DNA from 3 places in the Brevibacterium paucivorans genome. Region 1 is predicted to be linked to each of the others. Evidence: predicted binding sites of a transcription regulator. Region 1 holds the regulator's gene; each other region holds the start of a gene.

Region 1 (3,278 bases):
ACTACGTGTGCCTCCACAAGCTGGGAGGCGGGTACCCGGGTGATGAAGAGTCCGCCCTGTTTGACGTTGGGGCTGACATTCAAGGGCACCGAGGCGGCTCAATGACCGCGACCGAAGCCGAGATCGCGCGGATCCGGGAGTGGGCCGACGCGACCGCGACGGGGGATCGGGACGACCTGGTGCCTGGCGTGTCCGACCGGACATGGTCGCTGGTGTCCGTGAACTCGTTCGACTGCCTGGGGTCCACGTGTCCCATGTTCGAAGAGTGCTTTGCCGAACGCGCCAAGAACTCGGCGGCGGACTCCGACATTGTGGTCACCAACCACGCGCTCTTGGCGATTGAAGCGCAAGGGGAGCAGTCGGTGTTGCCGGAGCATTCGGCGGTGGTGATCGACGAGGCGCACGAACTGCGCGACCGCGTGACCGGCGCGCTCACCGGGGCAATCACGCATGCGCTTCTAAGCGCTGTGGCGTCGACTGCTAAGAAGCACACGGCCGCCACGGCGAACACCATTCAGGCGCTCACCAGGGCCAGCGATCAGTTTGCGACTGCCCTGGAAGAGCACGAGCCCGGTCTGTTGCGCGTGTGGCCAGAAGACCTGGGCGACGCGCTGTCAGCCGTGCATGACGCGTTGCGGGACTTGAGTTCGCAGGTCGGGGGAGTGTCCAAGGAGTCCGAGCCCGACGCTGGACGGCACATGGCACGCGCGCGCATTGATGAGGCGTATGAGCTGGTGGAGCGGTTGTTGGACCGCAACAGCAACGATGTTGCATGGATTTCGACGAACACGTTTAAGGAAACCACCACTACGTCGCTCGTAGTGGCGCCGCTGAGTGTGGCGGGTACGTTGCGGAACGGGTTGTTTGCTGAGTCCACCGTGGTGGCGACATCGGCGACACTGGCGTTGGGTGGCAAGTTTGAACCGGTTGCGGCTGCCCTGGGGCTGGCTGGGGAGGATGCGCCCCGGTACGACGCGATCGACGTGGGTAGCCCGTTTGACTACCAGAAGCAGGGGATCCTCTACGTGGCCGGGCACCTGCCCAAGCCCGGCAGGTCAGGGGTCAACGTTCAGGTGTTGGACGAAATCGTGGAACTGATTGAGGCATCCCGAGGTGGTGCCCTGGGACTGTTTTCGTCCCGGCGCGCCGCTGAAGAGGCTGCGCAGTTTGTGCGGGAACGCACGCGGTACCCGGTGTACTTGCAAGGCGAGGACACGTTGTCGGTCCTGGTGAGGGACTTCGCCGCCGATGATTCGGCTGTTCTGTTTGGCACAATGTCGCTGTGGCAGGGCGTGGATGTGCCGGGGCTGACCAACCGGCTGGTGCTTATCGACCGGATTCCGTTTCCACGCCCCGACGACCCGTTGTCGCAGGCGCGCACTCAGGCTGCAGCAGCTAGAGGTGCGAACGGGTTCATGGCGGTGTCGGCAACGCACGCGGCGTTGCGGTTGGCGCAGGGAGCTGGGAGGCTGATCCGCACGTCACACGACAGCGGTGTGGTTGCGCTGTTGGACTCGCGTGCGCGCACAGCAGGCTATTCGAAGTTTTTGCTCGACTCGCTTCCGCCACTGTGGCGGACCACTAATTCTGGACTGGTGAAGCAGGCCTTGCAGCGCCTGGCAACGGGAGTTGCTACCGGGGAAGCCGGCGCTGGGGCCGCTGCAACTTCTACAGCCGACGAATAACGGCGGTGACCAGGCCCATGATGAGCGCGTGATCGCCGTCGATGGGTTCGTAGTCCTTGTTCTCAGGGAGCAACCACTGCTTGCCACCTTCGCGCTTGAGCGTCTTCACGGTGGCTTCGTTGTCGAGTAGGGCGGCTACGATTTCGCCGTTGTTGGCCGTGGACTGTTTGCGCACCACGACCCAGTCGCCGTCGCAGATGGCCGCGTCGATCATGGAGTCACCTACGACCTGCACGAGGAACATTTCGCCTGAGCCCACAACCTGACGGGGGAGTGGGAAGACGTCCTCAACGTGCTGTTCTGCCGTGATGGGGCCACCGGCTGCGATGCGTCCCACGACAGGAACCAGTGCGGTGTTCGCGGAGGTTTCTGGGGTGATGTTGTTGTTGTACTCGATTTCGTCGGGGTTGACGACTTCAAGGGCCCGAGGTCGTTTAGGGTCGCGACGGACGTACCCCAAGCGTTCCAGCTGGTTGAGCTGGTGGGCAACAGATGACAGCGAGGCCAGGCCGGCTGCCTGGCCAATTTCACGCATGCTTGGTGGGTAGCCGTTGGTGTAGACGGCGTGTTCGATGCATTCGAGGACTTGCCGCTGACGTGGAGTCAGTCGCCTGTCGGTGCGTGAGATTGAGTCTTCTGGTAGTGAGCGCGAGTGCAGTGACTCTTGCTCTTGAATGTCTGCGATGACGCTTTCGTTGCGTGGGCGCCCCCGGCCCCGCTTTGCCTTTTCTGCCACGTTTCCTCCCAATGTGTGACCTGCTAAAACGTGCGATCCAAAAACTGTGTCAGACCCTCCTGGAACAGTCAGGTGTGAAAGCGAAAGGGATCGCGTTTGAATCTATTTTCGCACATTTGTTCTAGAAACAGTAGACATTTGTTCGAATGTTGTGTTCAATAGAACATAGATTCGATAGAACATTAGTTCGAATGGAGGAATGAGATGACACGAGTGGCTCGCACATATGCGGTTCGTCGGCTAGTGGTTGTGCTTGCGTTGGTTGTCGCGGCGTTCGCTATTAGCTTGGCCGTGTTGCCGGCGCAGGCTTCTGAAGGTGGGGCATCAGCTCAGACCGTGACGGTGACAGTGCAGGAGGACCAGTCGCTGTGGACTATCGCACGTGAGCACAGTGAAGGTGTTCCCACCGACCAGGTGGTGAAGCAGATTAAGGCGCTCAACGGCCTCGACGGCTCGCTTGTTCGACCCGGACAAAAGCTCGAAGTGCCCTCACGTTAAACTCGTGGCGTGGTTGAAAATCTCCCGGTTCGAAACGATCTGCGCGGTGCGAAGCCCTACGGCGCGCCAGTGCATGATGTGCCAGTGCGCCTCAACGTCAACGAGAACTCGTATGACGTTCCACCAGTCGTGGTCGAGGCGTTGCAGAAGAATCTTGGGGAGCAGCTTCAACATCTCAACCGCTATCCGGACCGTGAGTTCACTCGCCTGCGGGAGCTCCTGTCGCAGTACCTGTCCACGGTTCTGCAAAAGCAGGGCAACGGTGAGCTCACTCAGATTCCGCCCGAATGGATTTGGGCAGCCAATGGCTCGAACGAGGTTCTGTCCCACATTGTCCAAGCGTTTGCGGGACCAGGGCG
Region 2 (3,278 bases), 1.7 Mb from region 1:
TTTCACACACCCTGGCAGGGACCGCGCACCACGGGACACTGCAAAAAGGATACCTAGCCTCAACCATGCGCTTCAAAGCCGCGGGAATGTAATACTTCGTCGGCGCAGACTCCAACACCACACCGGTCTTAGGGTCGGTGAACATCCGGTACACCCACTTCGCCTGAGCGATCACCTCATCAGCGGTCTTAGCGTCTAACGGCACCCGACCATTCATCATCACCGGCGCATGCGCACCCGGGTCCACCCTGACAGGCAACCCAAAATCAAACTCACTACCCGAACCATCACCCGGCGGGTCACCAACGCCCGGTGGCGCGCTACTCCCTTGGTGCTCAAATACTTGTTCTTCGGTTCTTTGTTTTCTGGATTCGTGGATTCTTCCGGATTGTCGATCTTCGGTTTCGTGTCTTCCAGGATCTTGTTGTTCGGGTCTGTGTTCATCTGGCCCGGGGGCTTTTCCGGATCTTTGTCTCTTAGATCTCTGTTCCTCAGGTATTCCCTCCGTGCCTGGTGGTGGGTTGTTCATGAGGAAGTGCAGTACCGGGACTGTGAGGTTAATGCTGGCTTGGGATTTCAGCCATTCTTCTTTTTCAGGCATGGATACGCACAACTCAAGCTCATACACGTCCTCAGCCTGACGGGCTTCACGCCTGTCAGTCCACACCGAACCATCAGCATCGCCCACACCAGAAACATCAACACCGTTCGCGTCAGCAGCGGGAATCCCCGCCTCGAAAGCACTGTTTGCGTTAGGACCAGCAGCGTTCCCGCCCTGTGCTTGCGCGCCTGCCGCGTTTCTGGTTTGGGCTTGTGTGCCGTCTTCGCGCACGATCTCAACACCGCGTGTAGCCCCAGATTTTGCCCCGGCGTGTTCGACATCAACCGGCACGGTGGTGACTTTGATCGGTGTTTGTTTGCCTGTCCGGGTCACTCGGGCACGTAGCGTTGTTGAGGGTTTCGCCCCGGTGATCAGATCCAGGGTCAGTTGGTCCATCAGCCGGTCATCATCAACCTCAACCCGACCCAAATCACCAACCCGCACCTCGGCCGTTTCCCCGTTGTTTTCGGTGATGAACAGGGCTTGTTGTTCATCCGTTAACGTGGCAGTAAAGGGTTCTATGTGGTTCGACATGATCGCTCTGGCAGTCCCGCGTACACGCTGATAAAACGCTTCCATCTCCAACACAGGCCCAGTAAGACTCAGGGTTGCTGTCCCGTCATCATTGACCCAGTACGACACTGACCGGTGACGCCTAGCCGTTTCACTACGGCTTTCAGGGGTAGTGAGCATAGCGAGCACTTCAGCCACGTGCCGTCTAAAGGTTTTCCATGACACGTCTACCCGTTTACTGGTGAGCATTTCATCAAACACCGGGATACACACCCCAGCACGACCCACCCTGCCAACGGTGTACAACACCCGGTCAAACCCGATCACGCCTTGTTTAGCTAACGACCAGAGTTTGGGCATGAGCACCACAGCCGTCATGATCTTCCGCACCTGGGTCACCACCTGGGCACGCGTACAATCCAAAACCTTCGCCAACACCCCTTCAGTCGGGGCAGGTAGTTCCTCTGGTACGCGCTCCACACTGGCAACCGTGCACACTTCACCCGAAGGCAACACCACACACGCCACCACATCGTCAATACCAACACTGGCAGGCGGACCATCCGCAGAAACAACCCGAGCACCCGCATGAGAAGCAGCTGGCCCGAAAGCAGAAGACGACCCCGAAGCTGAGCGTGAAACCTTACCCGCATTAGAGCTTTGCCCTGCTTTCCCGTTAGTAACCAGTGGTCCTGTTCCCGGGTTGGAGGTAAACACCGCATGTAGACCATGAGTGAAATCACCCAACGGTGCCACGTGGGCGCTCATCAACGCAGCGACTGCTTCTGCTTGTTTCACCCGCGCTTCGTCCATGAGGCGTGTGGTGGTTTTGACTGTTTCGAATAGTTCAACAGCCGGCCCGTCATACATGTCATTGCATACATGGTGATCTGTTGTGGTCATGTGGTTTCACCTCCTTGCGTGCTTCTATTCTATTTGTATTCGAATGCAAGAGTCAAGGGTTTTGTTCGTTTTGTTTCGATTTATGTTCGAACGAGTGTTCAGTCAAAGAAGCCACACGCGTTCAGTTGGGTACCCAAAGGCATCCAGCTGAAGACACCACAAACGCTCTGCGGTGGCGACGAACGGCGCTGAGTTTTAGTGACGACAAGCGAGCAGACATGGGCACGGCGAACGCTCGACTGCGGGCGCGAAAAGCACTCAGTGAAACGCATTCAGCTGCTGAGAAAACGGCGAAGCTCGTTGTGGACGTTAGCTCGAAGCTCGCTAGTGAGAGTCACGGCCCCCACTACTGCTTTAGGGGGAGTGAGGCAGGCTGGTTCGAACTTCTAGCCGTTCGCAGCGCACCAGACTAAATCGCGCAAACCGAGCATGATGGCGCAAAGCGAACGAAACTGCGCAATATAACGCGCCGTTTCACTCGCTTGGCGCCTTCTGATCATGAAAGATGAACCAAGAACGCAAGCCCCCGTCAACGAGCCCCTGTCAGTGAGCTCCCGTCAACGAGGCACCTCGGCCGCGAGAAACCCCCAGCAATCCGGCCACCCAGCAACCTGCAACCCGCCCTCCGCACATAGCGTGACCGAACCCCCGTGTAGCTAAACAAGCACACGCCCAACACCTTCTGACACTCCAGAAGTGAGAGCGTAAAAACAACGAACTCTTAACGAAGCGGAGCAGAAACGAAAATGAAAACATTCAAGTGGATCGGTATCGGCTGTCTACTCGTATCCATCGCAGCCGGAATAATTGCATGCACGTTTCATCTGGCAGTGTGGACTGGACCGCAAGGCACCCCACTGCGTCTGCTTGACGACATCAACGCGCTTACGGTCCTGATCCTTATCGCCATCTTTGTGCTCCCTGCCATCGGGACGCTCGTAGCGCTCACCTATAAAAGGCCCCTTATTCCAGCCATTCTCGCTACAGCAAGCACTCTGCTCTTGCTAATAGTAACGCTTACTTTGGCAGATGCGGTGACCAACGGAATCTTGATGTGGGACGGCCAAACACCTGACGGCACACCAATCGGTGGCATGGAAACAACACGGCCAGCTACAGGGTACTTCGCGCTGGTATGCGCGAGTATCCTCCAGCTGGCCGCGACTGTGTTCTTCTTAGTGCAGGTCAGGGTTGAGAGAAACTCCCGAGGTGCGAGGAAGGGCCTCGACGGCACCGGACTCGGAGTTTCGGCGCAGTAGCA
Region 3 (3,278 bases), 390 kb from region 1:
AACATCCTGTATAACCACTTCGCCCGCGCAATCACCTCATCAGCAGTCTTAGTGTCTAACGGCACCCGGTTATTCATCATCACCGGCACACGCGCACCCGAGTCCACCTTGACCGGCAACCCAAAATCAAACTCACTACCAGCACCCACAGGCTCGCTGGCACTCACGGGTTCCTCAGTGTTCAAGAACTCTTCGGAGTTTAGGGTTTCTTCACTACCCGGCGGCGCATTTCTCCCCTGGTCATTGAATAACTGTTCGCCTTGCCCCGGCCCAACGCCTGAAGGCGTGCTACTCCCTTGGTGCTCAAATACTTGTTCTTCGGTTTCGTGTCTTCCAACATCTTGTTGTTCGGGCCTGTGTTCATCTAGCCCGGGGGCTTTTCTGGATCTTTGTCTCTCAGTTCTCTGTTCCTCAGGTATTCCCTCTGTACCTGGTGGTGGGTTGTCCATGAGGAAGTGCAGCACCGGGACCGTGAGGTTAATGCTGGCTTGGGATTTCAGCCATTCTTCTTTTTCAGGCATCGACACGCACAACTCAAGCTCACAAACCTGCTCAGCCTGCTTAGCTTCACACCTGTCAGCCCACACAGAACCAGAATCTCCCGGACCAGAAGCAGCTGCACCAGGCCCGTCAGTTGCAGAAACACCGTTTACATCAGCACCGTTCGCGTCAGCACCAGTAGCGTTCACGCCTTGGGCTTGCGCACCAGCAGGGTTTCCGGTTTGGATGCGGGTGCCGTTTTCGAGGATCGCTTCAGCGTCTTCCGCGCTCGGGTTATCTGGTTTGGTGTAGGTGACTTTGATGGGGGCTTGTTTGCCTGTCCGGGTCACGCGGACTCGTAGCGTGGTTGATGGTTTAGCCCCTGTGATCAAATCCAGGGTCAGTTGGTCCATCAGCCGGTCATCATCAACCTCAACCCGACCTAGATCACCAACTCGTACTTCAGAAACGTCCCCGTTGTTTTCGGTGATGAACAAGGCTTGTTGTTCATCCGTCAACGTGGCAGTGAAAGGTTCTATGTGGTTCGCCATGATCGCTCTGGCAGTCCCGCGTACACGCTGATAAAACGCTTCCATCTCCAACACCGGCCCAGTAAGGCTCAGGGTGGCTGTCCCGTCATCGTTGACCCAGTAGGACACTGACCGGTTACGTTTCGCGTTCTCCGCCCTGGTTTCTGGGGTGGTGAGCATGGCGAGCACTTCAGTGACGTGCCGTTTAAAGGTTTTCCATGACACGTCTACCCGTTTACTGGTGAGCAGTTCATCAAACACCGGGATACACACCCCAGCACGACCGGCCCTGCCAGCGGTATACAACACCCGGTCGAATCCGATCACGCCTTGTTTGGCTAGTGACCATAGTTTGGGCATGAGCACTGCTGCTGTCATGATTTTCCGCACCTGGGTCACCACCTGGGCGCGCGTACAATCCAAGATTTTCGCTAGCACCCCTTCTGTTGGGGTCGGTAGCTCCTCTGGTACACGTTCGACACTGGCAACCGTGCATACTTCACCCGAAGGCAGGGCCACACACGCCACCACATCATCCACACCAACAGACCCACCACGGGAGGCAATTGGGTTCGCATTTGTACTTGCCCCTGCTACTCCGTTGGTCACGAGTGGGCCTGTTCCGGGGTTGGAGGTGAATACTGCGTGCATGCCGTCAGTGAAGTCATCCAACGGTGTCACGTGGGCGCTGATCAACGCAGCGACTGCTTCGGCTTGTTTCACGCGTGCTTCGTCCATGAGTCGTGTGGTGGTTTTGACTGTTTCGAATAGTTCGACAGCCGGCCCGTCGTACATGTCGTTGTGCTGGTCGTGGATTGTTGTGGTCATGTGGTTTCACCTCCTTGCATGTTTCTATTCTATTTGTGTTCGAATGCGCGAGTCAAGGGTTTTGTTCGTTTTGTTTCGATTTATTTTCGAACGAATGTTCAATCAAAGAAGCCACAAACACTCAATTCGGAAACCGAAAAGGCGCCTCCCTTAACGGGAGACGCCTCGGCGCACCAAACACGCACTTAAGCCAGCGACACCAGGTCCAGATACGAGTCGTTCCAGTGGTCCTCGTCGCCGTCGGGCAAAAGCAGCACCCGGTCGGGGTCCAATGCCTGCACCGCACCCTCGTCGTGTGTCACCAGAATGATCGCGCCCTCATAGCGCCGAATCGCGGACAAAATCTCTTCCCGGCTGGCCGGATCCAGGTTGTTCGTAGGCTCGTCCAACAGCAACACGTTCGCCGACGACACCACCAACGTCGCCAGCGCCAACCGCGTCTTCTCGCCACCGGACAACACCTTGGCGGGCTTACTCACGTCATCGCCACTGAACAGGAACGATCCCAACACCGTACGCACCTGCGTGTCGTCGAGATCCGGCGCGTTACTCCGCATGTTCTCAAGCACGGTGCGATCAAGATCAAGCGTCTCGTGCTCCTGCGCGTAGTAACCAAGTTTGAGCCCGTGCCCGGCCTTCACTCCCCCAGTATCCGGGCTTTCCAAGCCAGCAAGAATCTTCAACAGTGTGGTCTTACCCGCACCGTTGAACCCCAAAATCACGACCCGCGAGCCCCTGTCAATCGCCAAGTCCACGTCCATAAACACTTCCGTCGACCCGTACGACTTAGACAACCCCGAACCAGTCAACGGCACCTTTCCGCACGCGGCAGGCGTGGGAAACCGCAAACTCGCCACCTTATCGCTCTGGCGTTCCTCCTCAAGCCCTGCCAGCATGCGTTCGGCGCGCTTGAGCATCGACTGCGCTGCCACCGCCTTGGTGGCCTTCGCGCGCATCTTCTCGGCCTGAGCCACCAGCGCAGACGCCTTCTTCTCCGTATTCGCACGCTCACGCTTGCGCCGCCGCTCATCCGCCTCACGCTGTTTCAGGTACTGCTTGTACCCCATCGCGTAAATGTCAATGACCTGCCGCGTCGCATCCAGGTAGAACACCTTGTTCACGACCTCCTCAATCAGGTTGAGGTCGTGCGAAATAATGATCAGCCCTCCAGAGTACTTGGCCAAGTAGTCGCGCAACCACTGCACGGACTCCGCGTCGAGGTGGTTCGTTGGCTCGTCCAGAATCATCGTGTCGGGCTGGTGAAACAGAATCCGCGCCAGCTCTACTCGCCGTCGCTGTCCACCCGACAACGTCTGCAACTCTTGCCCCATCAGCTGCTCGTCCAGCCCCAGGTTCGCGGCAATCGCCAACGCTTCCGACTCCGCCGCGTACCCACCGGCCGCAATGAACTCAGCCTCGATTCGCGGATACTTGTCGATC

What was found. The regulator LexA, encoded in region 1, represses DNA repair genes until DNA is damaged. The targets are predictions, from matches to a motif close to TCGAACANNTGTTCGA.
Region 2: a site for LexA is predicted at 2,104-2,119, ahead of JOE56_RS01575 (HNH endonuclease signature motif containing protein). Genes of this name have one in related genera too.
Region 3: a site for LexA is predicted at 1,925-1,940, ahead of JOE56_RS10990 (HNH endonuclease signature motif containing protein). Genes of this name have one in related genera too.

What each region holds. Positions count from the first base shown of each region.
Region 1 covers NZ_JAFBCP010000001.1:1,990,287-1,993,564, forward strand. Annotated here, with positions in the region: gene JOE56_RS09225 (ATP-dependent DNA helicase) at 1-1,685, shown strand, start outside; gene lexA (transcriptional repressor LexA) at 1,669-2,343, opposite strand; gene JOE56_RS09235 (LysM peptidoglycan-binding domain-containing protein) at 2,626-2,919, shown strand; gene JOE56_RS09240 (histidinol-phosphate transaminase) at 2,929-3,278, shown strand, end outside.
Region 2 covers NZ_JAFBCP010000001.1:330,616-333,893, reverse strand. Annotated here, with positions in the region: gene JOE56_RS01575 (HNH endonuclease signature motif containing protein) at 1-2,017, opposite strand, end outside; gene JOE56_RS01570 (hypothetical protein) at 2,764-3,276, shown strand; gene dapD (2,3,4,5-tetrahydropyridine-2,6-dicarboxylate N-succinyltransferase) at 3,193-3,278, opposite strand, start outside.
Region 3 covers NZ_JAFBCP010000001.1:2,382,178-2,385,455, reverse strand. Annotated here, with positions in the region: gene JOE56_RS10990 (HNH endonuclease signature motif containing protein) at 1-1,838, opposite strand, end outside; gene JOE56_RS10985 (ATP-binding cassette domain-containing protein) at 2,024-3,278, opposite strand, start outside.